DNA from 2 places in the Paenibacillus nitricinens genome. Region 1 is predicted to be linked to the other one. Evidence: predicted binding sites of a transcription regulator. Region 1 holds the regulator's gene; the other holds the start of a gene.
What was found. Region 1 encodes LexA, which represses DNA repair genes until DNA is damaged. Its sites were predicted from a motif close to CGAACATATGTTCG; they were not measured.
Positions count from the first base shown of each region.

Region 2: the regulator LexA is predicted to act here: its motif matches at 4,255-4,268, upstream of recA (recombinase RecA).

Region 1 is NZ_CP183948.1:3,707,198-3,722,298, reverse strand. Features, by position in the region: gene ACN6KS_RS16450 (MBL fold metallo-hydrolase) at 1-639, shown strand, start outside; gene ACN6KS_RS16445 (hypothetical protein) at 764-1,342, opposite strand; gene ACN6KS_RS16440 (hypothetical protein) at 1,577-1,957, opposite strand; gene ACN6KS_RS16435 (L,D-transpeptidase) at 2,105-2,443, opposite strand; gene lexA (transcriptional repressor LexA) at 2,615-3,241, opposite strand; gene ACN6KS_RS16425 (LysM peptidoglycan-binding domain-containing protein) at 3,537-3,950, shown strand; gene ACN6KS_RS16420 (DUF896 domain-containing protein) at 4,060-4,269, shown strand; gene ACN6KS_RS16415 (hypothetical protein) at 4,319-4,846, shown strand; gene ACN6KS_RS16410 (HAD family hydrolase) at 4,880-5,665, shown strand; gene ACN6KS_RS16405 (FixH family protein) at 5,925-6,356, shown strand; gene metH (methionine synthase) at 6,531-9,908, shown strand; gene rnz (ribonuclease Z) at 10,053-11,000, shown strand; gene ACN6KS_RS16390 (HAD-IIA family hydrolase) at 11,284-12,072, shown strand; gene ACN6KS_RS16385 (Fpg/Nei family DNA glycosylase) at 12,119-12,934, shown strand; gene ACN6KS_RS16380 (deoxyribonuclease IV) at 12,924-13,781, shown strand; gene ACN6KS_RS16375 (cyclic-phosphate processing receiver domain-containing protein) at 13,784-14,128, shown strand; gene ACN6KS_RS16370 (thioredoxin family protein) at 14,125-14,448, shown strand; gene ACN6KS_RS16365 (ABC transporter ATP-binding protein) at 14,448-15,101, shown strand, end outside.
Region 2 is NZ_CP183948.1:4,036,439-4,051,539, forward strand. Features, by position in the region: gene ACN6KS_RS17830 (TIGR00282 family metallophosphoesterase) at 1-223, opposite strand, end outside; gene rny (ribonuclease Y) at 365-1,906, opposite strand; gene ACN6KS_RS17840 (regulatory protein RecX) at 2,223-2,954, opposite strand; gene recA (recombinase RecA) at 3,118-4,185, opposite strand; gene ACN6KS_RS17850 (competence/damage-inducible protein A) at 4,485-5,771, opposite strand; gene pgsA (CDP-diacylglycerol--glycerol-3-phosphate 3-phosphatidyltransferase) at 5,881-6,468, opposite strand; gene ACN6KS_RS17860 (YajQ family cyclic di-GMP-binding protein) at 6,621-7,112, opposite strand; gene ACN6KS_RS17865 (hypothetical protein) at 7,315-7,476, opposite strand; gene ACN6KS_RS17870 (RodZ domain-containing protein) at 7,557-8,519, opposite strand; gene ACN6KS_RS17875 (DUF3388 domain-containing protein) at 8,561-9,328, opposite strand; gene ACN6KS_RS17880 (DUF3243 domain-containing protein) at 9,505-9,768, opposite strand; gene ymfI (elongation factor P 5-aminopentanone reductase) at 9,905-10,633, opposite strand; gene yfmH (EF-P 5-aminopentanol modification-associated protein YfmH) at 10,673-11,953, opposite strand; gene yfmF (EF-P 5-aminopentanol modification-associated protein YfmF) at 11,956-13,233, opposite strand; gene sleB (spore cortex-lytic enzyme) at 13,371-14,237, opposite strand.

The DNA.
Region 1 (15,101 bases):
GATAATATAAAAAGAATAACGGATCAGTTAACGGATTTACCTATCGCTGTCATCACTACGCATGTGCATGCAGACCATATAGGCAGTCATGGACAATTTGAGACGATCTATGTTCATAAAGAGGATGAGGATTGGCTAATTAATGGAATACGAGGTTTGTCCCTTGCCCAGATCAGAAAAGATATGAGCCGAGATATTACTCTACCTGTTCCTGAGACGTTTGATCCTAATACGTATACGCCTTTTCAAGGGAAACCAACTGCTCTATTGCGAGAGGGAGATGTGCTTGATTTAGGCGGGCGTAGATTAGAAATTTACCACACACCGGGTCATTCACCAGGTCATATTAGCATCTTTGATCATGCCAACAGGTATCTGTTTACAGGAGATTTGTTGTATGATGTTACGCCAATTTATGCTTTTTATCCCTCTACTAGCCCGGCAGATTTAGTGGCTTCTTTAGAAAAGATTGCGCAAATTCCAAACGTATCTCAAGTATTCGGTTCTCATAATACGTTGGGTCTAGATCCAGCTATTTTGCAAGAGGTTATGAAGGCAGTTCGTGAATTACGTGAACGAGATCTTGTCGCTCATGGTACGGGTATTCATCAATTTAACGGATTTAGTGTGCAGTTTTAAAATAAATGTTGGCTGCAGCGAAAACGGCCCTCCCAAAAGGACCGTTTTTTGTCATTCCTTAAGATTTTCAAAATTTCTAATTTGGAAAAGTAAAGTGAAGTAATAAGGGGCGAAAGAGGTGTGTTTATTCGGATACGATCGACCTAAAGAACGCATGCAATTGCTGTACCTGGGAGTAAGCTTCTTTGTACTGATTGTCGGATTGTTGAATGGGCAATAAGCCTGGCAAGAAGGAAATGCTATACATAGGTATTTCATTGCTATTCATGTATATTTTAAGCGTAAGTTCCTCGATAACATCAGCCTCTTCGTCAGCGCTATTAAGCACATTAATATCCGCACTTGAAGCAGTTGTTTTACTGTTTTGTTGTCTTTTAGATACCTTTGAAAGGGTTAGTGCGTTAACGACAATCTCTGAACCCAATACATTTTCGAAGGAGTATAGCTTTGCTATAGCCTTTTTTCTTGTTTTCGGATCGCTGGTGCCTATAGCTATTTTTTTATAAGATTCGTTAAGTGCGATCAAGTGAGATTGATTGGGGGGAATGAATGTTTTGGTGAATATGATGTTAAAAGAGGAGATTGCGTTTAAGAGCTTAGACAGTTCAGAAGAAGTAGATAGTTTTTTCAATTCTAGAATACCGGCACTTAGCATTAAGACTACCCCTAAAATGCCAAACATGTACATCAAAAAAATCAGCATCTAACCACACCTCCAATGATCTCAGTAGAGCAAGGTTTATTGCTTATTGAAAGATATGCTTGAATCCTCTCTACTAGTATCTGTTATAATCGAAAATCGTGGGAATTTAGGAAACGACTACTGATAAGAAAAAGAGAAAGCACCCAGAGTTCTGCCGATTTTGCAAGCTGAATGCAAAATTGGGGCAACTGCTGAGTGCTTTGTTGAGAGCTTTTTAAAATAAATATGTCAAAATCATAAGAAATTGAAGGCTGTGATTTGATCGGTATAAACAATTAGCTGTTTGTATTCGATCGGAGATTCATTGCTAGCATAGGGTCTAACAGAAACATCATTAAGGACTACAAAGTTATAACTGAAATTTTTATCGGGATGTTCCGCACCTAAATAAGATATGTATTCATCTACAATGACATCATCCATTAGAGATTTTAAGTCAAAAACATCCTCTTTATTGGAGGTGGAAGGGGAGATGGTCCCTTGAATACTGCCAAATGAGGTGAGTAGATTTACTTTTTTTCCACTAGCTTGATCGTTATTTAACAATAAGCCAGAGAGTTTAACAAGTGCATCGACTTTAAAATCGACGAGGGTTCTAATTTTTGAGTTGTTCAAAACGAAACACTTCCTTTCAATTTGAAATCCTGTTAACATTATTCGACATATAACCACATAATTCCTATTAGGTCATCAAAAATACATAAATACAAACACGCCCCCTCCGTTAAGCAAGGAGTGAGGCGTGTTTATCTATGGATAGATTTAATTTCTGATCGTTACTAGTGTTCCAATTGGAACAATCGCAGCTAGTGCTAACACATCCTCATTGTACATACGAATACAACCATGGGATACTTCGTGCCCTATGGATGAGGGATCATTATTTCCATGTATCCCATAGTGAGGCTTAGATAGTCCCATCCAAAAGACCCCAAATGGACCGCCTGGATCGGGTTGTTTATTAATGATTGTGAATTCACCGAGTGGTGATTGAGTTAACATTTTACCGATTCCGACTGGGAAGCCCCTGATCACAATGTCGTTATCAAGAAGATAAAGCATACGCTGCGTCAGATCAACTATAATCCGGTAATTTGGCATTGTGCACACTCCTTTCTAATTAAGATATGAGCAGGATGCCTAAACGGTTATTCTTAAAAATGGTCATTTTAGCCTACGGGTACATATGTTCGGGATGGTGGTTAAGCTAAATGCATAGAAAAAAAGGCTGCTCCGCATTCGCGGAACAGCCTTTTTGGTAGGAGTGCATACTTAGTGGATATCTCGAAATAATCCGATAACTCTGCCGAGAATGGTCACGCGATTAAGGCGAAGAGGCTCGTACGCCGGATTCTCCGGCTGAAGACGTATATGATCACGTTCTTTATAAAAAGTCTTAACGGTTGCTTCATCTTCTTCGGTCATAGCTACAACGATATCTCCGTTATCAGCCGTTTGTTGTTGACGAACAATAACATAGTCGCCATTCATAATCCCAGCTTCGACCATACTGTCACCTTGAACCGATAACATAAATACTTTGTTATCTCCAACATAGTGTGTTGGAAGGGGAAAGTAGTCTTCAATATTCTCAGTAGCAGTGATAGGAACCCCGGCGGTAACCTTACCTACGACAGGAATTCGAGCGACGGTTTGTGCGAAATGGTGCACATTCTCAGAATCCTCTTGGCCAAGCAATTCTATCGCACGAGGCTTCGTTGGATCTCGACGGATAAGTCCCTTCTTCTCTAGCCGATCCAAATGACCGTGAACTGTGGAGCTGGAAGCAAGACCAACAGCTTCTCCAATCTCCCGGACGGAAGGAGGATAACCCTTGCTGCGGACTTCGCTACGTATAAATTCCAGGATCGCCAGCTGGCGACTTGAAATCTTTGACATTGGAATCAACCCCATATAGTAATGTTTGGGAAAATTATAACATAGAACTACCGTTCGCACAAACATAAGTTCTAACTATTATAAATATTAATTCGATAGAGTTAATAAATGGTAGTCTTGTATTGATTACATTTCCTTCATCTAAATGGTAAGAGCGGGTTCTTAGATGAATAATATGGTAAATATTAACCTCTGAAAAAAAGAGAACAATTGTTCTAAAATAGTATTGAACAAAACACATGTTCGTGTTATTATGATTTTGGAAGTGAGAACAAGTGTTTGGAGGATGATATTCATGTTAAAATACAGTACATACCGTAGCATCTACGATAAAGCCCCAGTGGTTGAATCTTTAGGACATAATCCTATTACCCGTTATTCAGCTCAGATTAAAGAAATCACAGAGTTTTTGCTTGAAGGCTTGATGCGTTTGTTCCGTAGAGATTTTGTTATTAAGCTGACATTGATCATTGTGCTCGTACTATCAGGACTTACAGTAGTGGGTAATGTATTTGCAGGATCTACTACTTTAATGAAGGATGAGAAGCGCGTAGTGGTTGAACGTGGAGATACACTTTGGAGTATTGCTCTTGAGAATAAACCTTCTGATATGAAGACGGCTGTATATATAGAAGGAATTAAAAAATCCAATGGCATAAAAGGTAGTCAGATTAATGCTGGAGATATTCTCTCTTTACCTATTTATTAATATTCTAAGAACATATTAAGAGGACATGAAGAGCTTGCAGGGAGTAAACCTTGACAAGCTCTTTTTCTCATGGCAGAGTTAGAATTAATTTATAAGGGGAGGGAAAGTTTTGAATATTGATGAGTTGGTCGCGCGTATTAACGAATTGGCACGCAAACAGAAGAGCGTAGGCCTTAATCAAGAGGAAACGGCGGAACGCGCCAAGCTTCGGGAAATTTATTTGGGGAATATCCGCAATAACTTTCGAGCACAATTGAATACGATTGAATTGGTTGTTAATGATGAGCATGAACAAGGTAACAAGGGGCTTAAGCATTAACACCCTGTTCCTTTTCATAGATATTTCTGGATGACTAGGGGGAACGCATATGGCCCGTTCTTGGGAAAGAATGGTTCAACGCAACACGCAGCAAATCAACAAGCAAAGAAAGAAACAGGGGAAGGAAACGATTTACGCATCTAAATCTAAATCTCCTGGGAAGAACACCGAAACCTTTAAAGGCCGTAACATTGCATTTCCAGTAGTGTTATTAGTGCTAGGTACTATGTTTTGGATGATTGGTTCAGTGGACCAAGCCAAAGGTAATGGTATGCTTATGAACTGGTTAGGAGTCGTTTTGTACTACTTACTAGCAGCACTTCTGTTCTTCCGACGTCCGTACTTGAAGGTAGAGAATGCTAGACTATCTACTATAAAATTCAATCGCGAACGCTATCTGCCAGCTTCTGATATTGAGAAAATCATCCTCTCGCGTGGAGCAGTTGTCATTAAGCATAAAGGCAAACGCACGAAATGGATTTTTACCAGACTTATGAATCGTTATGATACAACTGCGATGGGGACTAGACTGGAAGCATTCGCAAAAGCTCACCAAATTGAAGTAATTCACGAATAGAAATTAACCAGCCATGGGAGAGGGAGACCTGTAATGCCAATTTCCGCCGTACTATTTGACCTTGATGATACACTGCTCTGGGATGATCGGAGCGTCAATGAAGCATTTCGTTCTGCATGTGAAGCCGCTGGGGATACGATTGATCCACAAGAGCTGGAAATTGCGGTGCGTAAAGAAGCCATAGGACTTTATGAATCCTACGAAACGAACCCGTTTACAAAAATGATTGGGATTAATCCGTTTGAAGCACTTTGGGGGAACTTTACTGCAGGTGAACAGCCGGAATTTCGTCAATTGGAGCAGCTTGCACCGGGATATCGTAAAGAGGCATGGCGTCGTGGTCTTGCAGCACTTGGTGTAGAGGACGAAGCTCTTGCTGGGACATTAGCAGCCAAATTCGCAGCAGAGCGTAGAAATCGGCCTTACATTTATGATGAAACGATTCAGGTGCTTGAAGAGCTGCAGGGTAAAGTGAAGCTATTGCTTCTGACCAATGGTTGCCCTGCATTGCAACAAGAAAAACTGGATGGTGTACCCGAAATCGTTCCTTTCTTTGATCACATCGTGATTTCTGGAAGCTTCGGCAAAGGAAAGCCGGATAAGGAAATTTTTCTGCATGCCCTAGAGCTTTTGGATATTTCACCTGAGCAAGGCGTTATGGTCGGAGATAAGCTTACAACGGATATTCGTGGTGGGTTGGCAACAGGTTTGACTACGGTTTGGATTAATAGAAAAGGCAAACAGCCAGATCCGGAAATTCAGCCGGATTATGAAATCAAACATCTTGGAGAGCTTCTATCATTAGTCCAATCTTTATAAAATTGAGCTGAGGCTTTCATTCATTTAAGCTTTAAGAAGGCAGTGAGTTCCTAGTTACTAGGAGACTTGCTGTCTTTTTTATATCTACATCATTTTTAGTACGATAGATGAGATTTACTAGTATATGATCTAAGTCACAAGAGTTTAGCTGATTTGCTGCGAAATACTGAAAAACCAATAATAATGTGTATAATAGATGGAGAATGTATAACATGAATTGGTAGATTCTTAGTATTCAAATCGACTGGGAGGAATCTAAATGAAGATTTCAAGAACAATAGTTCCTTTATTATTAGGCGCAACACTTTTAGTATTGGGAGGATGTTCATCAGACCAATCTAAACATTCTGGCGTACATAATATGAATATGAACATGGACATGTCTATGGAGCCTATTAAGGTTGAGTTACATTGGAGTCCTGAAGAGGTTGTTGTAAATCAGAAGGTGACCTTTGAGGCGGTGGTGACGCAAGACAACAAGGCAGTGGATGATGCGAAAGAGGTTCTGTTCGAAATTGTGAGCAAAGATGATAGTGAACAGAAAATTGAATTTAAAGGGAAGCTAGTCGGTGATGGAATCTATCAAGCAGAAGGAACACTTGCGAAAGAAGGACAATATATTGTTACATCACACGTAACTGCAAGAACTCAGCATTCTATGCCTAATAAAGAACTCTCTGTGAAACCATAATTAAAAGAATAGCATTTCCTGTGATTACAGATAATGCAGAGTGGAAAGGAAGGCTTTTCGAAATTCCTTTATTCTGCTAAACTTACTCTAATGTTTTACTGGGGGGACTATACGTTGGCTAAATATACACTTGAGGAAAGCTTACAACAAAGAATATTAATTCTAGATGGTGCCATGGGCACAATGATCCAACAGGTGCCTTTGACAGGTGAGGATTTTGGTGGGGAAGAATTGGACGGCTGTAATGAAATGCTAGTATTAACCCGTCCAGAAGTCATTCAGACGATTCATGAGCAGTATCTTGAAGCAGGTGCTGATCTCATTGAAACGAACACATTTGGTGCAACGTCTGTTGTACTTGCTGAATATGATATTCCGCAGCGGGCTCGTGAAATTAATCTGGTTGCAGCAAAGCTAGCCCGCAATGCCGTTGATAAATATGATTCACCAGATCGTCCCCGCTATGTCGTAGGTGCGATGGGGCCTACAACAAAGACACTCTCTGTTACAGGGGGCGTCACTTTCCAAGAGCTCGTTGATAGCTACGAGGAACAGGCAGTGGCATTGATTGATGGTCTTGTAGATGCATTATTGCTTGAGACTTCTCAGGATACGCTGAACGTGAAAGCTGGAAGTATAGGTATTCGAAATGCATTTGAGAAGACGGGTATCAAATTGCCAGTGATGATCTCGGGAACAATAGAGCCGATGGGCACCACACTTGCCGGTCAGAACATTGAAGCATTCTATATTTCTTTAGAACATCTGAAGCCTATCTCTATAGGTCTGAACTGTGCGACGGGTCCAGAGTTCATGCGTGATCATATTCGTTCACTTTCTGCAATCTCTTCTGCAGCTGTGAGTTGTTATCCGAACGCTGGACTGCCAGACGAGAATGGGCATTATCATGAATCTCCTGATTCGCTTGCGCGTAAAATTGCTGCGTTTGCAGAAAAGGGATGGCTTAACATTGCTGGGGGTTGCTGCGGAACGACACCGGAACATATCCGTGCTATGTCTGAGGCGCTTTCACAATTCCCTCCACGTCCGCTTGCAGGAAATCATCCACCGGCACTTTCAGGGATTGAACCTATTTATATTGAGAACGACAACCGTCCATACATGGTAGGCGAACGTACGAATGTATTAGGGTCACGCAAGTTTAAACGTCTTATCGTCGAAGGTAAATATGAGGAAGCCTCAGAAATTGCCCGTGCACAGGTGAAGAGCGGCGCGCAAGTGATCGACGTCTGCGTGCAAGATCCGGACCGTGATGAGACTGAAGATATTAAGCTGTTTCTAGAATTGGTTGTAAAAAAGGTTAAAGTTCCTTTGATGATCGATACTACCGACCCTAATGTTATTGATCTGGCATTACAGTACTGTCAAGGTAAGGCGATAATTAACTCTATTAACCTTGAAGATGGTGAAGAAAAATTCGAGCTGGTCACTCCTTTGATTCACAAGTATGGCGCAGCTATTGTTGTGGGTACGATTGATGAGACTGGACAAGCGATCAAGGCTACGGATAAATTGGAAGTTGCTAGACGTTCTTATGACTTACTGGTGAATAAGTACGGTTTAGCGGCAGAAGATATTATATTTGATACGCTTGTGTTCCCTGTAGGCACCGGGGATGAACAATATATCGGCTCGGCCAAAGAAACAATAGATGGCATTCGTTTGATCAAAGAAGCTCTTCCAGGTGTTCATACGATCTTGGGGATCAGTAACGTTTCCTTTGGGTTACCGGAAGCTGGACGTGAAGTGCTGAACTCAGTATTCCTCTATGAGTGTACTAAGGCTGGCTTGGACTATGCGATCGTAAATACCGAGAAGGTAGAACGTTATGCTTCTATTCCTGCTGAAGACCGTCATCTTGCTGAGGAGTTAATTTATAATACGAATGACGACACGCTTGCTGCTTTTGTTGCCGCCTTCCGTGGGAAGAAGATTGAGAAAAAAGAAAAGATTTCTAACCTGTCCCTAGAAGAGCGCCTGGCTTCTTACGTGGTTGAAGGCACGAAAGAAGGGCTCATTCCGGATCTGAATGAGGCGCTTACCAAATCAGGACCTTTGGAGATTATCAATGGTCCGTTAATGGCAGGTATGTCAGAGGTTGGACGATTGTTTAATAACAATGAATTGATCGTTGCCGAAGTGCTGCAAAGCGCTGAAGTAATGAAGGCTTCTGTTGGTCATTTGGAGCAATTTATGAAGAAGGATGAGACATCGGTAAAAGGTAAAATCATGCTGGCAACCGTAAAAGGTGACGTACATGATATTGGTAAGAATTTGGTGGAGATCATCTTATCGAATAATGGTTATCAGATCATTAATTTGGGTATAAAAGTACCACCTGAGACCATTATCGAAGCGTTTCGTCGAGAAAAAGCTGATGCGATCGGATTGTCTGGACTGCTCGTAAAATCGGCACAGCAAATGGTGCTGACTGCACAAGACTTACGGACGGCAGGGATTGATGTGCCGATTATGGTGGGCGGTGCTGCTCTGACTCGTAAGTTCACCAAAACACGGATACGCCCTGAGTATGATGGTTTAGTACTGTATGCTAAGGATGCTATGGATGGACTTGATATTGCTAATCGGCTGATGAACCCAGTTGAACGGGAGAAAATTGCCGAGGAAATTCGCGTGGAAGCTGAAGCGGCTGTTGCGGTAGCTCCAAAGCAAGAGCTTCCTAAGCTAACAAGAGCAGTACGCTCCAAAATTTCTCCAGATGCTCCTGTATTTGTTCCACCGGATTTAGAACGTCATGTCATTCGTAATTATCCATTGGGGCATATTATCCCTTATGTGAACATGCAAATGCTGCTGGGTCATCATCTGGGACTACGTGGTTCTGTAGAAGCTCAGTTAGCTGCTGGTGATCAACGGACTGTTGAGTTAAAAGGGACTGTGGATGACATTCTACATCAAGCGATGCTGGAAGGTACGATTACTCCTCATGCGATGTATCAATTCTTCCCGGCACAATCCAGTGGTAACGATATTATCGTGTATAATCCACAGAATACAGCCGAGATTCTGCATACCTTTACTTTCCCAAGACAAGGTGTAGAACCTTATCTCTGTCTAGCAGACTTTTTGAAGTCGGTCGAGAGTGGAATTATGGATTATGTTGGTTTCTTAGTAGTAACTGCGGGACACGGTGTTCGTGAACTCTCAACAGCCCTTAAGGACAATGGAGATTATTTACGCTCACATGCCTTACAATCTGTAGCGCTAGAGATCGCAGAAGGATTAGCGGAGCGTGTTCATCACATGATGCGGGATACATGGGGTTTCCCAGATCCTGCCGATATGACCATGAAACAAAGACATGGAGCAAGATATCAAGGGATTCGTGTATCCTTTGGTTATCCGGCATGCCCAGATCTGGAAGATCAGGGACCACTATTTAAGCTACTATCCCCGGAGGATATCGGTGTCCATCTTACAGAAGGCTTTATGATGGAGCCTGAGGCATCCGTTTCGGCGATGGTTTTCGCTCATCCAGAGGCGCAGTATTTTAATGTAGAGAAGCTGTAATTCTTTCATTTATACACCTGGTCTGTAGGGGAATTGTATCCCTATCAGCGGAACCTCCCGTAACTGGGGGGTTTTTTGCTGGAAGAAGGACGTTTAGAATAGATAAGAGATTGTTCAGCCAATAAGAGGAAGGGAGGAACAAGGATGGAATTATATTTTTTAGGTACGAATGCAGGGGTACCAACGATACAACGCAATGTAACGTCGATTGCATTAAGACTTCTGGAAGAACGCCGTAGCATTTGGATGTTCGATTGCGGGGAAGGGACTCAGCATCAGGTTCTTCGCTCACCGATTCGCCTAGGGAAGCTGGAAAAGCTATTTATTACACACTTACACGGAGATCATCTATTTGGTCTTCCAGGTTTATTATCTAGTCGTGGTTATCAGGGAGGGACTTCGCCTTTAACGGTTTATGGTCCACCTGGATTGAAGGCATACTTAGATATATCCTTAGCTGTGAGCCAATCCCGAATTCCATACAAGATTGAGATTGTCGAGCATACAGGAGGAACGGTATTTGAGGATGATGGTTTTAAAGTGGAGGCAGCATTATTAGAGCATCGTATTGATAGCTATGGTTACCGGATAACGGAAAAGGATAGTCCCGGGAGCCTCAATACGGAATTACTAAAGAGCTATGGCTTAAAACCTGGACCGTTATATGGAAAATTAAAAAAAGGTGAAGATGTTATAACGGATGAAGGTGTTCGTATCTGCGCTGCTGATGTTGTTAGAGAACCTAAAAGAGGGCGTATTGTTACGATCTTGGGAGACACAAGACCTTGTTCAGGAGCTTTAGAACTCTCACTTCATGCAGACCTTATCGTTCATGAAGCTACCTTTGCTCATGATCTGGCAGAAATGGCTTATCAATATCATCACAGCACAGCTCGTCAGGCTGCAGAGCTAGCAAAGGAAGCCGAAGCAGGACAACTATTGTTGACTCATTTCAGCTCTCGTTACAGTTCGTCTGAAGAGTTGATTCCTTTGCTGGAAGAAGCTGAGCTCATTTTTCCTGAGACATTGTTAGCTGAGGAATTCAGCACATATCCAATTTATCGAGGTCAAAACGGGCAATTGGGGAAATGATTATTTTCCGGGAAAGCGCAGGAAATGACAGTGCTATGCTAAAAAATGCTGGATGAGTCTCTCGTTCGATTTCATTCGACGAAGTGTGTTAGATTTAAAGTAATCACAGGGTGAAAGCAGTACGAATGGCTGGAAATCTTGCCGAAAACCAAGGGGCAATATCATCAAAAAAAATTATTACTAACTATTCTAAATCCAAGCTGAGCCTGGTCTTAGATTTTATTAATACAATTATTTATTCATTACATTAATTAAATTTCTTATGGAAATAGAGGGATTTATAATGGAACAGATTAAAGGATTATTGATTGATCTAGATGGTACGTTATACCATGGGCATAAAATGATTCCTGGTGCAGATTTACTGATTAAAGGTCTGCGTGAAGCGGGCATTCCATTTCTATTTGTTACCAACAATTCATCGCGTACAGCAGCTAATGTGGCTGCACATTTATGTGGAATGGGAATCGATGCGAAAGCTGAGGAGGTATGTACCTCATCAATGGCGGCCGCACGTTACATAGCTGAGGAATCACCTGGGGCTGCAGTGGCGATACTTGGAGAAGAGGGTTTGCATGTGGCTTGTACCGAAGCTGGGCTCCGCATCGTCACAGACTCACCCGATTATGTACTGCAAGGCATCGATCGATCTTTCACTTATACTTCGCTATCGCAAGCTTCTCGCTGGATTATGGGAGGTGCTAAGTTTGTACTCACCAATCCAGACTTAATGCTCCCTTCAGATGATGGGGTGATGCCAGGTGCAGGTACGATCGGAGCAGCCATCGAGGCTGCTAGTGGTGTGAGTCCCGTAGTGATTGGTAAGCCGGAATCTCATTTAATCAAGTTTGCAACAGATCTTCTAAATATTGAGCCTGAACATGCTGTGGTAGTTGGTGATAATATGCGTACAGATATAGCTGCTGGAGTAAATGCGGGCTGTCGTACAGTTCTTGTATTTACTGGATTGACTAACGCAGAGAATCTTGAACACTATAAAAACATTACAGGGATCTCACCAGATGAAATTTGTGCCGATTTAACTGAACTTAAAACGTTTCTCGGTGTATAATAGCTAGGATCTTATTACTTCACCAACCTAGAGGGGACGATGAGCTATGCCGGAACTGCCGGAAATGGAGAATTACAAAAAGCTGCTAAGTCAGCATATTATAAATGTGCCAATTTCTGATGTAATCGTGAACAGAGAGAAATCAATTAATATTGAGACAGAAGCTTTTAAAAATGCATTAATCGGTGCCCGTGTTGTTTTTGTTGAGCGGCGTGCCAAGTATATTTTGTTTCATCTTCATGATGGACGAAGACTACTTTTACATTTGATGTTAGGTGGACTCCTTTTTTATGGCTCAGAGGAAGAACGGCCGGATCGAAACACACAAGTCGAAATCGTATTTGGAGATCAAATTCTTTACTTCATAGGACTTCGATTAGGGTATCTGCATTTGGTGTCCGTTAAGGAAAGTGAAGCTACAATGGGTAAATTGGGGCCTGAATTGCTGGATCGTAGAATGACGCTAGAACGGTTTACAGGATTATTAAAGGGACGGCGGGGTGCGCTAAAAAGCCTGTTAGTAAATCAGCATGTGATGGCTGGAGTCGGGAATTGCTATGCCGATGAGATTGCTTTTGAAGCTAGGCTGTTGCCTTCTACACTAGTTCAGAATTTAACGTCTGACTCCATAACCCGTCTATATGAGAGCATCCAAAACGTACTAACTGTGGCCACGGAAATTGGTGGGTACATGGAAATGCCGTTTATGACTGGGGATACGGTTACAGGTTCATATAATTATCAATGTAAAGTGTATGATCGTGAAGGCGAGCCTTGCCTTCGTGACGGGGGAACAATTATCAAAACAGAGCTATCTGGACGCAAAGTGTTTTATTGCCCAGACTGTCAGCATGACCAATAGTCTTCAAATAGGGGCTCATGTTAGCATTCGCGGTGGATATGGGAGAGCTGCCCGATTCGCTTGGGAGAGCGGTGCAACATGTTTTCAATATTTTCCTAAAAACCCGCGCAGTTTAAAACTTAAACAGTTGGATGTTCGAGATACGAGGGATTGTTTGCTCTTTTGTCAAGAAAAAGGGATCTCCTCGATTGCTCACACACCTTATGGGATTAACATGGCGGCTGGGATAGATGATGTTACTCCACGAAAGGTTTATGTAGCCTCTCTCTTAAATGATCTGGAGATTGCAGAAGCTTGTGGTTCATTAGGCATCGTTGTTCATTTTGGACATTTTGGTGGAATGGAGCCGTTACAAGGCTATCAAAATATTATACAATGTATGAATGAGGTGCTTCAGTCCTGGGATGGTCGTACTAAGCTGCTTATAGAGAATCAAGCCGGCAACCATGGAAATGAAGGAATTACACTTGAAGAACTTGTGAAAGTTCGAGAGCTTAGCCAATTTCCGGAGAAAATAGGATTTTGTTTGGACACCTGTCACGCTTACGCAGCTGGTATCTGGAACCCTGAGCGAACGGAAGACTTCCTTGAACGAGGAGAGAGACTTGGATTTTGGCCACATCTTGTTGCTGTCCATTTAAATGATTCTAAGTTTCCTTTCGACTCAAGACGCGACAGGCATGCTGGAATCGGACAAGGACATATTGGAGAACAGGGGCTAAAAAGCTTAATGTCCTCCGGGCTTTTACGAAGCTCAGCTGTTGTCATGGAAACGGAGAAGGGTGCGGATGGCAGTCACCGAAAAGAAATTGCTACCGTGCGTGGTTGGTTTGAAGCGGAGGCGTAATTGTGATTCATATCTTTATGGATGATCTTCGAAAAGTACCTAAAGGGTTCGCTCTGGCTCGTTCGACGGAAGAATGTCTTCTAATGTTGCGTGAGTGCGAGGTAGATGTTTTATCACTGGATTACGATATGGGGCCGGATGATTATTCGGGTGGAGAAGTTGCCAGACGGATCGTATTGGAAGGACTGTTCCCCCGAGAAATCTATTTGCACACTTCCAGTCTTTGGGGGCGAAAAGAAATGTATGAGATCTTATATACTGCTAAACCTGAGGGGATGCTTTTGGTAAATGGTCCCCTGAGTTCTGATAAGCTTCACGATATCGCCGGGGAGACGGACTTGAAATGAAGGCAATGAATGAAGTGGAATTACTGGAGGCGCTCGAGAGTTCAGGCGAACCGCTTATAATATTTTTACACACTCCACTGTGCGGTACTTGTAAGGCAGCTGAACGGATGTTAGAGGTGGCGGCTCATCTATTGCCTGCTGAACTTCAAATGGTTGCAGGCAACGTGAACATGCTGCCGAATTTAGTACAACAATATCGTATTACGAGCGTTCCTGCACTACTTGTAGCTTCTGCAGAACGGGAAAATGATCCGAATGTTTATTATTCCATGGTTTCAGTTGAGCGAGTACTGGAATACATAAGGAGTGTTATATCATAATCATTTCATTACAACATTTATCTCTCCGCAGGGAAGAAAGCTTAATCTTGGACGATGTGTCGCTAGAAGTTAAAGAAGGTGAGAACTGGGTCATTTTGGGACGGAATGGCTCCGGTAAAACCACAATTTTAGAGATGATGACTGGTTATTTGTTTCCTAGCAAAGGGACTGTAGAAGTGCTGGGTAATAAATATGGGCAATGTGATATACGCGAGGTTCGTAAAGAAATTGGCTATATCGGGCCTTCCTTGATGGAAAAGATGTCATTAAATGATCCGGTGTGGGAGGTCGTAGCAACAGGTGCTTACGCTTATTTGCGTTTCTACGAAACTATCCCTACCGAAGTAAAAGAGAAAGCAATCCGCATGCTGGAAGATATGAATCTAGGCAATATGGCATTTCATCCTTTTGGGACCTTGTCACAGGGGGAACGTAAAAAAGCTATGCTGGCAAGATGTCTTATGGCTGACCCTAAGCTATTAATTATGGACGAGCCATGTGCTGGCCTTGATTTATATGAAAGGGAAAAAATGCTGGCTGAAATAGATAAGCTGAGACAGCGTAATGTTTCTGTAGTGTACGTAACTCACCATGTGGAAGAAATTGTCCCGCTTTTCACGCATGTTGCATTAATTCGTGAGGGTAAGCTAGCT
Region 2 (15,101 bases), 330 kb from region 1:
TATCTTTATTGTCCCAGGTGTGGTTCCCCATCGTTATTCCGTGAACGCCCCAGTTAAAAAATTCATTCGCAATCGCCTTAGTGATCCCTCTTCCAGCAGCTGAATTTTCACCATTAACAATAATGATATGTGGCTGATATTTACTTTTTAGTGAGGGCAACATCTCACGAAGAGCCTTTCTGCCAACATTTCCAACGATATCTCCAATAAATAGTACTTTAATGATTCTCTCCTCCTAATCTTAACCGCTATAGCTTATGGATAAGGCCTCATATTCAAAAGAAAAAGGCCCCGCTTAGGGGCCAATTCTCAACAAATATAAGAAAGTATAAGTTACATCTTATCCCTTAACCTTATATTCCACCTATTTAGCGTATTCAACAGCCCGTGTCTCACGAATAACGGTAACTTTGATATGTCCTGGATAATCCAGTTCACTTTCAATCATCTTCGTAATATCGCGAGCAAGACGGAATGCCTCTGCATCGTCAATCTTCTCTGGCTGTACCATCACGCGTACCTCACGGCCCGCCTGAATAGCAAATGATTTCTCAACACCTTCGAATGACTCTGAGATTTCTTCCAGTTTTTCTAGACGTTTAATATACGTTTCCAGTGTTTCACGGCGAGCGCCAGGTCTTGCTGCTGACAATGCATCAGCTGCACCAACCAACATAGCAATAACCGAAGTAGCTTCGCAATCTCCATGATGAGACGCGATACTGTTGATAACAACCGGATGTTCCTTATATTTCTTCGCTAGTTCAACGCCGATCTCAACATGCGATCCTTCTACTTCATGATCCAGCGCTTTGCCGATATCATGGAGTAATCCTGCACGTTTTGCAAGCACGATGTCTTCCCCAAGCTCACCGGCCATCAGTCCAGTTAAATAAGCAACCTCCATGGAGTGCTTCAATACATTTTGACCATAGCTTGTACGGAATTTCAGACGACCCAGAATCTTGATCAAATCTGGATGTAATCCGTGAACACCCACTTCGAAAGTAGCTTGTTCACCATACTCGCGAATTCGTTCGTCCACTTCTTTGCGGGATTTCTCCACCATCTCTTCAATTCGAGCGGGATGGATACGTCCATCTGCCACAAGCTTCTCAAGTGCCGTACGGGCCACTTCACGGCGGATTGGATCAAATCCCGACAAAATAACTGCTTCCGGCGTATCATCAATAATGAGGTCGATACCTGTGAGAGTTTCAAGTGCACGAATATTACGGCCTTCACGACCGATAATCCGACCTTTCATCTCTTCGTTCGGCAGGGTAACAACTGAAACTGTTGTCTCCGCTACGTGATCAGCTGCACAGCGTTGGATAGCGAGTGTAATGATTTCGCGGGATTTCTTATCCGCTTCCTCTTTCGCCTGCTGTTCAATCTCTTTGATCATTTGAGCCGTTTCATGGCGAACTTCTTGCTCAACATTGCTAAGAATAATACTTCTTGCATCTTCGATGCTTAAATTGGAAATTCTCTCCAATTCAGTGACTTGGTTTTTGTAAATAACATCAATTTGCTGTTGGGTTTCATCAATTCGTTTCTCTTTGTTAGCTACTTGTTCTTCTTTTCTTTCAAGCGATTCCATTTTTTTATCCAGAGATTCTTCCTTTTGCAGCAAACGTCTCTCTTGCCGTTGGATTTCATTCCGACGTTCACGAGTTTCTTTCTCAGCTTCAGTACGGATTCTATGGACTTCATCCTTAGCTTCCAATACTGTTTCTTTCTTCAGCGCCTCTGCGTCTTTCTTCGCGTTCTCCACGATGACTACGGCTTCTCTTTCTGCGCTTTGAATTTTAGCTTCTGCAAGGGATTTACGAATAAAATAACCGAACCCAAAGAATAATGCAGCTACAACGAGAACGATAATGACCCAGATCCATGCTTGCATCTGTTCACCTCCTCGTTGGTTCCTCTCCAAGGTATATCCCTGGGAATTGTGCAGTTGTTAAACTATCCGTTCATCACCATACAAAAAACCGGTAAATAACCGATTGCCATACTGCACATGCTGCACATGCACACTGCCCGCCTTATCCGGCGATTACATTTCATATGAGTTGTACGCGAACCGTTTTAAAAAGTCCCCTTTTTGGGAAGGAAAAAGGATTCTTACTTTATGCCGATTCATGTTATATTTTATTATTTATAAAAAGACATTGTCAAGAGAGTCGATATGCGCATTAATGTCAAGAGAATCAGTGAGTCTAGTAAAATTCCTCATCTTCACCCTCATAATTGTCTTCTTCAAGTAAAGTATTAATCACTTGTCGCACCATATCACCCGAGAATCCACGCCGCATTAAGAAGGCTCCAGTCTTTCTGCGCTTATCTGTGGCTTCACCACGAATAAGATTCCATTTCTTACGGCCAATCTGAAGTGCACTCTCTAGTTCTTGTTCAGGACTGACATTCTCTAGTGCTTCCGAAATCAAGGTTTTGTCGATTCCTTTCTCACGTAGCTCTTGGCGAATCCACATTTTCCCCTTTCGCTGGTTCGTAATGCGTTGCTCCGCCCATTGCTTTGCATACAAGGGGTCATCAAGAAATCTTTCTTGCTGCAGCCGTTGCACCACTTCCGCAATAATAGTCTCCCCTATTTCCTTCTGCCGTAAACGGCGAGTCATTTCCATAGCGGTTCGTGGCTTCCGTTCTAGATAACGAAGTCCTTCTACATAAGCTCGCTGTCGCTCATCAGCAACAACAATTTCCTCCAAATCGGCTTTCATAAAAGAATTTCCAGTAATCATCCGATATTTAATCATGACGTCTTCGTGTACAGTCATGTTATAGACTCCGAAATGTATGATATAGCGGTGGTCCGATTTCTTCTGACGTTCTACCTTAGTAATTTCTAAAAGTTCTCCATCAGGAAAATCAGATAGGACCTGTACGTCCTGCTCATCCGATTCAAAATCCATATCCAGCTGTATTACCATAGTTACTTGTCACCTCATAGCAATAAAATATCCCCACAAAGTGTCGCTTAAATTCGATGCGTACTCAGGTACTTTGGGAGACCCCAAATATATTTTTTTTATACTGTTAAGAAAAGACACCCTGCAACAATGAATCACAGGGCGTCCTATTCCTTAATAAATTCTATTGTTCGATTTCGAGAAGTAGCTTCTCTTCTTCCTCTTGCTCTGCAATGATTTCCGCTTCATTTGGTGCAGCAACAATAGTGGACAGATTACTTGCTTCACGGATCTTATTCTCAATGATGAGTGCAATATCTTGATGTTCTTTCAAGAACTGTTTGGCATTCTCACGTCCTTGGCCGAGACGCTCACCCTCATAGGAATACCATGCACCACTCTTATTCACGATGTCCATTTCAGTACCGATGTCTACAAGACTTCCTTCTCTGGAAATCCCTTCACCATACATGATATCAACATCAGCTTGTTTAAATGGAGGTGCTACCTTATTCTTCACAATCTTGATCTTGGTGCGGTTACCTACAACGTCGTTACCCATCTTAATACTTTCGACGCGACGAACATCCAACCGTACGGAAGAGTAGAATTTCAACGCCCGACCACCCGGGGTTGTCTCAGGATTACCGAACATAACACCAATTTTCTCACGAAGCTGGTTAATAAAGATAGCAATTGTATTCGATTTACTAATGGCACCAGATAGCTTCCGAAGCGCTTGAGACATCAAACGAGCCTGTAGACCGACGTGAGAGTCACCCATATCACCTTCGATTTCCGCTTTAGGAACCAATGCAGCTACGGAGTCAACGACAATAATGTCTACTGCACCACTTCGTACAAGTGCTTCAGCAATCTCAAGTGCCTGTTCACCCGTATCTGGCTGAGATAACAACAATTCATCAATGTTTACGCCCAAGTTACGTGCATACTTCGGATCGAGCGCATGCTCAGCATCGATAAATGCAGCTTGTCCTCCTTGTTTTTGCACTTCTGCAATAGCATGAAGAGCAACAGTTGTTTTACCGGAGGATTCAGGTCCATATATTTCAATGATACGTCCCTTTGGAAGTCCGCCTATACCTAACGCAATATCAAGTGCCAAAGATCCGCTAGGTACAACTTCCACTTGCATATGAGTGGATTCTCCCAGTTTCATGATCGAACCTTTACCAAATTGTTTTTCTATTTGACGAAGCGCCATATCAAGCGCTGCACGACGATCTGACAATCAGACCACTTCCTTCACTGTTTATAATAATATAATAACGTGTTTTTGAGGTCTTGCCAAGCTTTTTTTCGAACATACATTCGTTTTTTTTGTCTCAAGCGTTAATTATCCCTTTTATTGTAAGCCTCCCTCCGGACATAGAAGTTAACTGATTTCTCTACTTCACCGGACATCAACGACTTATGATCAAAACCAAAACAGCGATCAAAATCTCCGCAGATATACAAAAAACCGCAGCAAAGAAATCTCAGTGCCACGGTTCTTCCGTATGTCTCAATTATAACTGGGCTAATCTCCCATTACAAGTCTGAGCCTTCTAGCGGTGTCTCCACCTTCCGTTCCTCAAGTCTGCGCCATAGACGATACAACAGAGCTTTAACAGTACGCAGTCGTATATTTTCACGTGTACCTTTAAGATTAAGCTCATACACTTCTGTCTTACGCCCGCGTTCAGCTAAACCAATAAATACAAGTCCAACTGGCTTACGTTCAGAATAGCCTGGTCCTGCTACACCCGTTACAGATAAACCGAAATCACTATCCGCGATCATTCTCACCTGATCAGCTAACACCTCGGCAACTTCACGACTAACTGCCCCTGGAGCATCTGGCCCCTCCAAATATGCACTCGGCACATTTAGAAGTTTTTTCTTCAGGTCGTTGGAATAACAGACGATTCCTCCCGCAAACATCGAAGCACTGCCGGGAATGTTAGTTATACTCTCCATCAGCAAGCCTCCAGTGCAACTCTCTGCCGCACTTAAAGTCAGACCTGCATCCGCCATCCAATCCACAATCAATTGCTCCAGCGGCACATCAATATTTGCATATAAATGTTCTGGCAAAATCTCTTTGATCTGTTTCTCCAGAATCTCCAGCTTCTTGTAAGCTTCATGCTCGGAAGGCGCCTTTGTCGAAATACGAACGGTTACCTCTCCCTCTTTAGCGTAAGGAGCTATGGTTGGGTCTGTCTGGCTGTGAATAAGATCAATTAGCTTATCCTCAAGCAGTGATTCTCCGATACCGGCAAATTTAAGCATTTTAGAATAAAGTGGCATTTCTGTCGTCAGAGCGTGCTGCTGGAGCCACGGCACAGCTTTATCTACGAACATCGGCTTCATCTCTCGAGGCGGACCCGGAAGCACAATATAATATTTCTTTTCATGCTCAAAAGCAATGCCAACAGCAAGACCAATCTCATTTGGCAAAGGTGTGGTTCCTTCAATTATAAGTGCCTGTTTACGATTATTCTCCGTCATTACGATCTTGCGATCATCAAAGAAACGTTGTACATGATCCATTGCCAAGCGATCTATATGAAGTGTGCGGCCTAAGGAAGCAGCCAGCGCGTCCTTCGTTAGATCATCTTCTGTAGGACCGATACCACCGGTAAATATGATAACATCCGCTCTGCTTTGAGCGATCTCAATGGCTTGTTGCAGACGGCTGCTGTTATCCCCAACTACGGTTTGAAAATATACATCAATCCCAATAGCAGCTAGCTCAATAGACAAAAACTGGGCATTACTATTTACGATTTGACCGAGCAAAAGCTCTGTGCCTACTGCAATAATCTCCGCTTTCATACTTGGCTTTCGCCTCCTCGTTATAATGTAGATACACTACTTTTAGGGTTTAAAAAAGGTAATAGGTGCTTTACCTATTACCTCTCCTATATGTAGCTGCCTATAATGCTTAAGCATTATGCAGCTGTAATAGCTCCTTATTCTTCACAAAATAATCAATTCCAGAGTAGATAGTGATCAAGGCAGCAGCCCAAATGGCAATATCGTCTACAGGAATGCTGACGAATTGAAATGGGAAATTATTTAACAACAGCAGTGAGATCGCTACAATTTGTACAACCGTCTTTATCTTCCCCCATTTGCTGGCGGCAACCACTTTTCCTTCTAACAATGCTATCTGGCGAAGCCCGGTTACTGCGAACTCACGACTAATGATAACAATTGCGATCCATGAATCACATCTGCCCAATTCCACAAGTGAAATCAGAACTGCGGAAACTAACAGCTTGTCCGCTAACGGATCAAGGAGCTTACCGAGATTGGTGACCATATTATATTTCCTAGCTATGTAGCCGTCTATTCCATCTGTACTCGCAGCAAGCAAAAAGATCACAGCTGCTACCAAATGATTAACAGATAGCTGAAAAGAGCCCCAATGTATCGGTTCTGGATAAAAGCTGAAATCCACCAGCAAAAAAAACATCATAATCGGGATTAGGCAAATACGTGATAGCGTGATGCGGTTGGGTAAATTCACTGAAGTTCCTCCCCTAAATCGTTCATACAAATTGCCTGGATCAGGCTCATCTTTTTCTACTTAAGCAAGTATATTATAGCTATAAATAGGTGTCAAAAAAAATACAAAGCACCCCGCATATGGTGCTGAAGTGCACTGCGGGGTACCAATTTCTATTTCATGTTCATGAATTGCAAATCTAGTGGCAAATCGGCTTTACGCAAGATCTGGATAATTTGCTGCAAATCATCACGGTTCTTACCGGTTACACGGATCTGATCTCCTTGGATCTGGCTCTTCACCTTCAATTTCGAGTCACGAATCAGGATATTAATCTTTTTCGCGTTCTCCTGATCAATCCCTTGCTTAAGACCTAAGCGCTGACGAACACTTCCCAGGGAAGCAGGCTCTACTTTGCCGAAATCCAAGTTCTTCAGCGTGATGCCTCTCTTCACCATCTTCGATTGTAAAATATCAATAACAGCGTTTAACTTATATTCGTCCTCAGAGGCGATAATAAGTGCGTCTTTCTCCAGCTTCAGACTACTCTTGCTATTCTTAAAGTCAAAGCGGTTGTCAATTTCTTTCTCTGTTTGGTGGATCGCATTGGTTAATTCCTGCATATCCATTTTAGATACGATATCAAATGAACTTTCTGAACTCATAACTACACGTCCTTTGTACTTTTTAGTCTGCTACTATTATAAAAGAATGATACCCTTAAGTCTAATATTGGATAATATGTACCTCACCCGACACAGAAAACAGCCCCACATAGTGGAGCTTTTCCTTCGAAATGAGTTGTGTTTCAGGTAGAAATAGGTCTCCAATGGAAGATATCCCTTGGAGACGCACATTCTAAACTCTCTATCTGCTTCGAAGCGGGCTCCGAAACATATCCAGAATTCCAAGCACAATATGTGCAAGACCGAACCCGAGAATTCCATAACCCCAAGCACTTGGTGTCATATAGTATCCGATAAGACTGACAATAACCCCAAGTCCAGCTACAATCCAGCTAACAATCATGAACGCACACCCCACTTTGGCTAAGAAACTGGAAACACTCTTATGTTCCCCGCAAAGCCAAAGTCTATGCATCATTTTTCTTATTGGCCTGTTTCATTAGTCTGGTCGGTAGTATCGGTGGTACCTTCATTCTGGGTCGTTTCACTTCCAGTACCATCATCCAGATTAAGTAGCAGACGAGATGATGTCTTTTCATCTGTAATTATTTGTCCATTGACAGTAATCTCAGTAGCTGGTGAATAACCAGATTTAATATACATTCCTTCACTTCCAAGCACAAAGCTCATACGATTTCCAGCCGCTGTGTTTCCAAATGAAAGTTTTTCACCTTTAGAGTTCTCACCTTTATACACCTCAAGCCAGCTTACTCCAGTAGCAGAAATTTCAACCTTCACTTCACTTCCAGCCGGAGCTGAAACCTTGAATTTTGTTGTTTTCCCTGCTTTCCCATCCGGTGTAACTGTAATGGATTGCGGGGAAGGTGTAGGTGTTGGTACTGGCGTAGGCTCTGCAGTAGGTTCCGTTGTTGCTTCTGTTCCTGCCGAAGAAGTTGGCGCCACAACGCCTCCTCCTGAAGCCGGTGGAGATGTTTGGGCTGTCGTAGGATCCTGCTGTTCGTTCGTCAGATTTGTCTGATCAATCTGAGCAGGGTCCGGTTTGTTCAAGCTAGAAGCATAAATGTAAATCACAACAATAATCAATATTGGAAATGTCCACATTAACACTGTTGGCAGCCATTTTGCATTCCGTTCTGTTTCTGGTCTACGGCTCCGTTTTTGAATCACCGTTTCCATGGCTGTGTCTTCGGGAGGGGCTGGTACATTCCCATGCTCCTCAAGCAGTTCGTCAGGGCTCATCCCTACTGCCTCTGCGTACGTTTTGATAAACGCCCTAACATAAAAACTTCCTGGAAGCACCTTATAATCTCCAGACTCGATGGCTTCCAAATACTTTTTGCGAATTTTCGTTACTTCCTGGACATCGTCAAGACTCATCCCTTTTTGCAGACGCGCCTCTTTCAATTGCCGGCCCAGTTCCGACATACCATCACCTCCTGTTAATTTCAATGAATATCATTGGTGTTCTATAAATCATCACTGTAACTAGTCGTGAACGACTCGTACAATATTTCTTCATTTGGATTATTGCGAAGCTCGATAATAATATCAAAATCATCAAAGGTATACTCAGATTCCCGCACAAAAATATCTGGATGCTCGATCACTTTCGTGCTTGGCATACTCATAACATTTTGTAATAAATTATAATGCTTCTCATTAGAGCGGATCGTACTAACAATACCATCAATAATAAATACATTATGCGGGTTCATCTCATCTTCTGCTAATTGACTTCGCACTGTCTGACGTAAAAGTGTCGAAGAGACAAATGTCCAACGCTTCATCGCGCAGACACTGCCAGCAATGATTGATTCCGTCTTTCCTACACGGGGCATACCTCGAAGTCCTATTACCTGATTTCCATCTTTTTTAAACAGTTCCCCGAGAAAATCGACCAATAGTCCAAGCTCATCCCGGGTGAAACGAAACGTCTTCCGATCATCTGAATCCCGTTCAATATATCGCCCATGGCGCACAGCCAGCTTGTCTACGAGTCTTGGAGACCGCAGAGCTGAAACTGTAATATTATCAACTTTCTTGAGCATTTCGCCCATTAGCATTATTTTGTCATCGTCATTGGTCTCCAGCAACATTCCGCGAGTCTTTCCTTCAACGCCATTAATCGTCAGAATGTTGACTTCTAGCATCCCTAACATTGAAGCGATATCACCAAGCAGACCGGGTCTGTTCTTGTGAATCTTGTATTCCATATACCATTGTTTATATTCCACTTGTACACCTCATAGATTCCTTTTCCCGCACTTTGATATACATCAAAAAAATGCCGTTCAGACAAAGCGGTCTGAAACACGGGTCATGTTAATGATATATAAAATAAAAATGAAAGGCAAGGTCAGTCCTGTAATAATTGCAGAAAAGCTCCCACAAGGGGAGCTTTTCCGCAAGCTTAGGCGTGATTTTTCGCCAACTTGACCATGAGTTTAGCAATCGTCTGCTTTTCTTCATCGTTGCCGACGTCCCATAGCTCTTTGATTGCACGGTTTTGAGTGTTTGCTGGATCCACTTTTTCATCGAGGAATTCCCCAATTTCAAAAGCCAGCTTTGAGATTGTGTCTTCGCTCATCCCAAGTTTCTCCGCCTGTACAACTCGTTTTCCCAGGAATTTCTTCCAGGTGTCAAAGTTTTTGATTACGCTATCTTCTTGTGTCATCTTAAATCCTCCTTCATGTTTACGGTCAAACACCTGCATACAGGCTGTAAGCCGCCTTACGTGAGATTTAAAAACAACACTTATAATATGTCTTAGAAGCTAAGTTATTATGCTGGAGCTTTTCTCCAACTGAAGATCAGGTAATCCATCCACCATTTGGACTAATAATTTGGCCAGTAATATACCCGGACTCAGGCAAAGCCAAAAAATAAATTAGTGAAGATATTTCATTAGGCGTAGCCAAACGCCCTACTGGAATCTCATCCTCCAGCATACGGACTTCATCCTCCTGTAAATTGGACAACATGTTCGTATTAACCGCTCCTGGAGCTACCGCGTTAACCGTTACACCAGATGGAGCCAGCTCTTTTGCTAAAGCTTTTGTAAAGGCATTCACTCCGCCTTTGCTAGCCGAATAAGCTACTTCGCAAGAAGCTCCAGTGATTCCCCAAACGGAAGAAACGTTGATGATACGACCATAACGTTGCGATACCATGTACGGCATGAAGATTTGACTGCACATAAAGGTTCCCTTCAAGTTAATGGACATAATGTCATCCCATTCCTCTTCGGTCACGTCAGCGAGCATTCCGTAATGCGATTTACCGGCATTATTGACGAGAATATCCGGCTGCATCCCATTACTCTCAAGCTTTTCAGCCATACGTACAATCTGACTACGATCCTTCATATCGGCGTTTACTGTCATTACCTTTGCCCCAAGGGCCATGCAACGCCGCGCGACATCATTCGCAGCTTCATGTGAGTGTTTGTAATGAATAACTATATTCATCCCCACAGAAGCAAATCGTTCCGCAATGGCGCCGCCGATCCCTCCGCTTCCCCCTGTAATGAGCACTGTCATTTCCCCTAGTGGTTTGCTGCTCTCTCCCAAAACGCTCACCTAAGGACTCACCACCAATGAAACGGCAAGCTGTTCCCATTTTACATGGGCTTGCAGACGCTCGTTAACTTCCGCCAAAGTAATCGACTCATACATAGGCAGAACTTCAAACAGGTCACCACCGCGGAACTGGTAGCGTGTAAACTCATGTGCAATACTTTCAGGGGAATTAAGCATACGCAAATATCCGCCTATTTTCTTTTTCCGTGCCCGCTCGAAATCCTTCTCCGTAAAGCCAGACTTTAAGATTAGATCTACTTCTTCTTTAATTCGGTTTAACAGCAGATCAGGATCCTTCGTATCCCCACCCATTGCAGAAAAAGCATACTGCGGAGAACTATTAAATTCATGTCCAAAGCTGTCCGAGATCAATTCCTCATCATATAGCTTTTGATACAATGCTGTGCTACTGCCTACCAACAAATCGAGCATTAGCTTCGTTATCAGATCGCGTTTTAGAGAAGCCTCACCTGTTAGATCTTCTACTTTTTCCTTAAAACCAAACATGATTTTCGGCATCGAAACAGCAAGCTTGCTTTCTAGCCGTTTTGTAGCGACTTGTTCGGGTTCATCTTCAAAAATACGCTTGATTTCACCTTGCTTGCCGTAGGTTTTACCTTTTTGGTTAGCACGAATCAAGGAGAATACTTTCTCCGGGTCCACACCCCCAACCACGAACAACAACATATTGCTAGGGTGATAAAAAGCGTTATAACATGTGTACAGCGTTTCTTTCGTGATCGTACTAATCGATTCTACCGTACCTGCAATGTCAATCCGAACCGGGTGTTTCGAATACATCGCTTCAATAAGGCCAAAATACACGCGCCAGTCCGGATTATCAGCATACATATTGATTTCTTGTCCAATAATTCCCTTTTCCTTTTCTACATTTTCATCTGTAAAATAAGGTCGCTGAACAAAATCAACGAGCGTACTAAGATTGGTCTCTATATTCTCTGTTGCTGAGAAAAGATAAACGGTCTGATCAAAGCTTGTAAAAGCATTGGCCGAGGCTCCATTTGAAGCAAAGGTAGCAAAAATATCGCCTTCTGGCTCTTCAAACATCTTGTGCTCTAAAAAGTGAGCTATACCATCAGGAACAGTGGTCTCTTCTCCACCTGCGACATGAAAATGGTTGTCAACGGAACCGTATTTAGTTGCAAATGTAGCATAAGTCTTTTTGAAGGTTGGTTTCGGCAACACATATACCTGAAGTCCGTTATCCATGACCTCGTGATAAATGGTCTCTTGAAGTCTGTCGTAATGAATTTGTTCCATCGTTATTCCTCCTTTCCTGTCAAGAAATAAATCGTATCCAGCTGAAAGGTTTCGGCAGCGGCTTTTACATCTTCAGCACCGATTTGTTCCACCTGCCCCAATAGCTGATCCGCTGTCCGTTCTTTTCCTGACAACTGGCGGTTGAAGTCGTAAGAGATCATTTCAAAAGCAGAATCCGGAATCTCGGAAAGCTGATTGCGGATCATAGCTTTGGTCTGACTCAGTTCCAGATCACTGATATTGCCAGCTTTCATCTCTTCCAATTGCTTCTCTATAATGTCCACGGCTTTGCCGTAATTTTGCGTTTCGATGCCGGATTGAATCGTTCCAATGCCCTTGTGGCCGTCATAACGAGACGAAGCATAGTAGGCAAGGCTTGCCTTCTCACGTACATTCACGAAGAGTTTAGAGTGTGGATACCCTCCTAATATACCGTTGTACATAATCGCGGAAGCGTAATTATCATCCTTATAAGTAATAGAGGTACGCAGGCCCAGGTTCAACTTGCCCTGACTGACATCCAGCTTCTCTTCTACAGTCCGTACCTCATTAACCGATACTGGTATGAACTTAGAGCTATATAAGCCCACCTCGGACTGAACCCGGCCGAAATGACGCTGTACAAGCTGTTCTACTTCCTCAGTGGTTGTGTCACCCACTACATAAAGATCAAGGATGGCTTCATCCAGCCAGGAATTATACGATTCATACAAACTTTTCGGAGTGATTTGATCCAGGTCCGCTCTTTGACCCAGAGGGTGAAGACGGTATGGCTCCTTGCGGCACATTTCCTCAATACAGCGTTCAGCGGCGTAACGTATCTTGTCATTTACGATAGACTCCAGCTTCTTGCGAACGGTTTCACGCTCTGTTGCAACATACGAAGGCCGGAAGCTGCCGTCTTCAACTAATGGACGAGTCAGTACTTCACCTAAGAAAGCGAAGGATTGTTCAAGTAAGCTCTCCTGGCTTTGCACAAAAGAGTCATTAATCGTATCCATGCGGAACTGAACGATTTGATAATCGCCTCTTTTATAAATATCAAACCCGAACCCAGCGCCATACAGCTCCTCTAAACGCTCGCGGAATTGCGTAGTCTCAGGATAAGTCGCGGTACCTCTGCGAAGCACGAATGGAGCCAGTGCAGTAGAGGTTACTGTATTCTCATCAAGAGGGATCCCTGCATAAAGTGAGATCGCATAGGTCTTGAACGCCTTGGTTGGCATAACGTGAATGCGCAAGCCTCCTACGGTGCCATGCTGAAATACATTATTAGTCAAGTCCAAAACTCCTTTACGGCGTGGATAGTTGCTCTACATCATGTTTATGAATTATTAACCATTCTAAACCATTCCAAAGTAAGGAAGCAACCGGAAGCCTCTTCCCGGTTGCTCTTTGAATTCTCTATCCTACTGTTCTACATACAGAAAATATGCTGACCTATCGTCTTAACCTGAGGCCGGCTCCAAATCCATTTTGAGGTAGCCGTTTTAGGGTTGAAGTAATACAGGCATCCTCCGGATGGATCCCAACCACTGAGTGCTTGCTGTACTGCCTTACGTGCTTGCTCATTTGGCTCCAGATAGATTTGGCCATCGGCTACAGCTGTAAATGCTCTCGGTTGAAAAATAACACCAGACGGCGTATTCGGGAAACTAGGTGATTTCACACGATTTAAAATGACCGCAGCCACAGCAACCTGACCTTCAAAAGGCTCACCTCTGGCTTCTCCATACACGGCATTGGCCATGATCTTCAGATCATTCTCCGATAAACCCATCGAATTGCCTGAAGACAACCCTGGAGAATTCGATTTATCTGTCGTATTTGTTTTATTGCCAGTGTTTCCCTCTGCTGTCTTATTTCCCGTGCCCGTAGAAGGCTCAGTCGGCTTCCAGTTCTTCGTGGCGTTATACAGCTTCAGCTTCGTTTTGGCACCTACAATGCCATCAGACTTCATTCCGAACTTCCATTGAAACCAAGTGACTGCATTCTTCGTTTTCGGCCCAAACTGACTGTCTATTTTTCCGGCATAATAACCTAAATGCTTTAATCGTCCCTGCAATTCATAGACATCCTGACCCGTGGACCCAAGCTTAATGGGTGTTGTACTGAAAGCCGGCAAGGCTTCTTCGTCAGGATTATTTAACTCGTGGACAAATGACGCAGCAGCACTTTGCTTGGTCTGAACAATGCCATTCCCCTTGAAAAACGTTCCTGCAAACGGCGCGGCAGCAAGTGCAAGAGTTAAAGCAGCAAATATCCACATCTTTTGTTTCTTCATAGGGTTCGCTCTACCTTTCTTTTGTAAGTTCTGCATGGATGGCTAAAGTTATTATGACGACTGTCAGCGCATCCTATGCATTACTAAAAAGAAGAAATAGCTTTCCGTTGTAATTGAGAATGATTATCAACTATAATCGAAATAAGAAAACCATGGAGTTGATATGAATCATGAATTTAAAGGACCACATTTTACTGTGGAACCACGCATTAATTGAAATTATAGATATACGTCATACTTCTCAACCTTTTAGTGATATGACTACCCTCAAGCGCATTTTTATTGATCGTACACGGCAAGACCCAAATTAAGATTGATGATGTAGCACATGAGATCAGTAGCTTTCATATTCTTCATGGTGGAAAAGGGATGACTATTCAATTCTTACGCACCGAGGAGCTTCAGGAGTATTACTTGATTTTGTACAAAGCAAATCTTTCTCTTACATCGCGTAGCAGCTTAAAAACAATCAATGGAGCACAATAATCCCTTTAATCTCCAATATGGATTTATGCCTACTAATCCTCTGTCCTTATTTGATAAGATGGGTAGTATTTTTAATGAATGGGGTAAAACCGGACTTTTAGATCAGCTATATGTCAAAACTCTTTTTTATCATCATTTTATAAAAAGAAGCTGCCCCAAAGCCATAAATGGCTAATCAGGGTAGCTTCCTTTTTATAGTATAGTCCAAGTGCAGGTTCGCACTTTTAGGGAAAAACTCCCTAAAAATATTCGATATTTCCTAATATTGAATGAAATCAGGGAATTCCTCCCTAAAAATCAGGCTAATTCCCTGATTTCTTACCAAACCAGACGAATTATAGGGAGCTTTTCCCTAATTGTAATTCTGAGGACCAATAA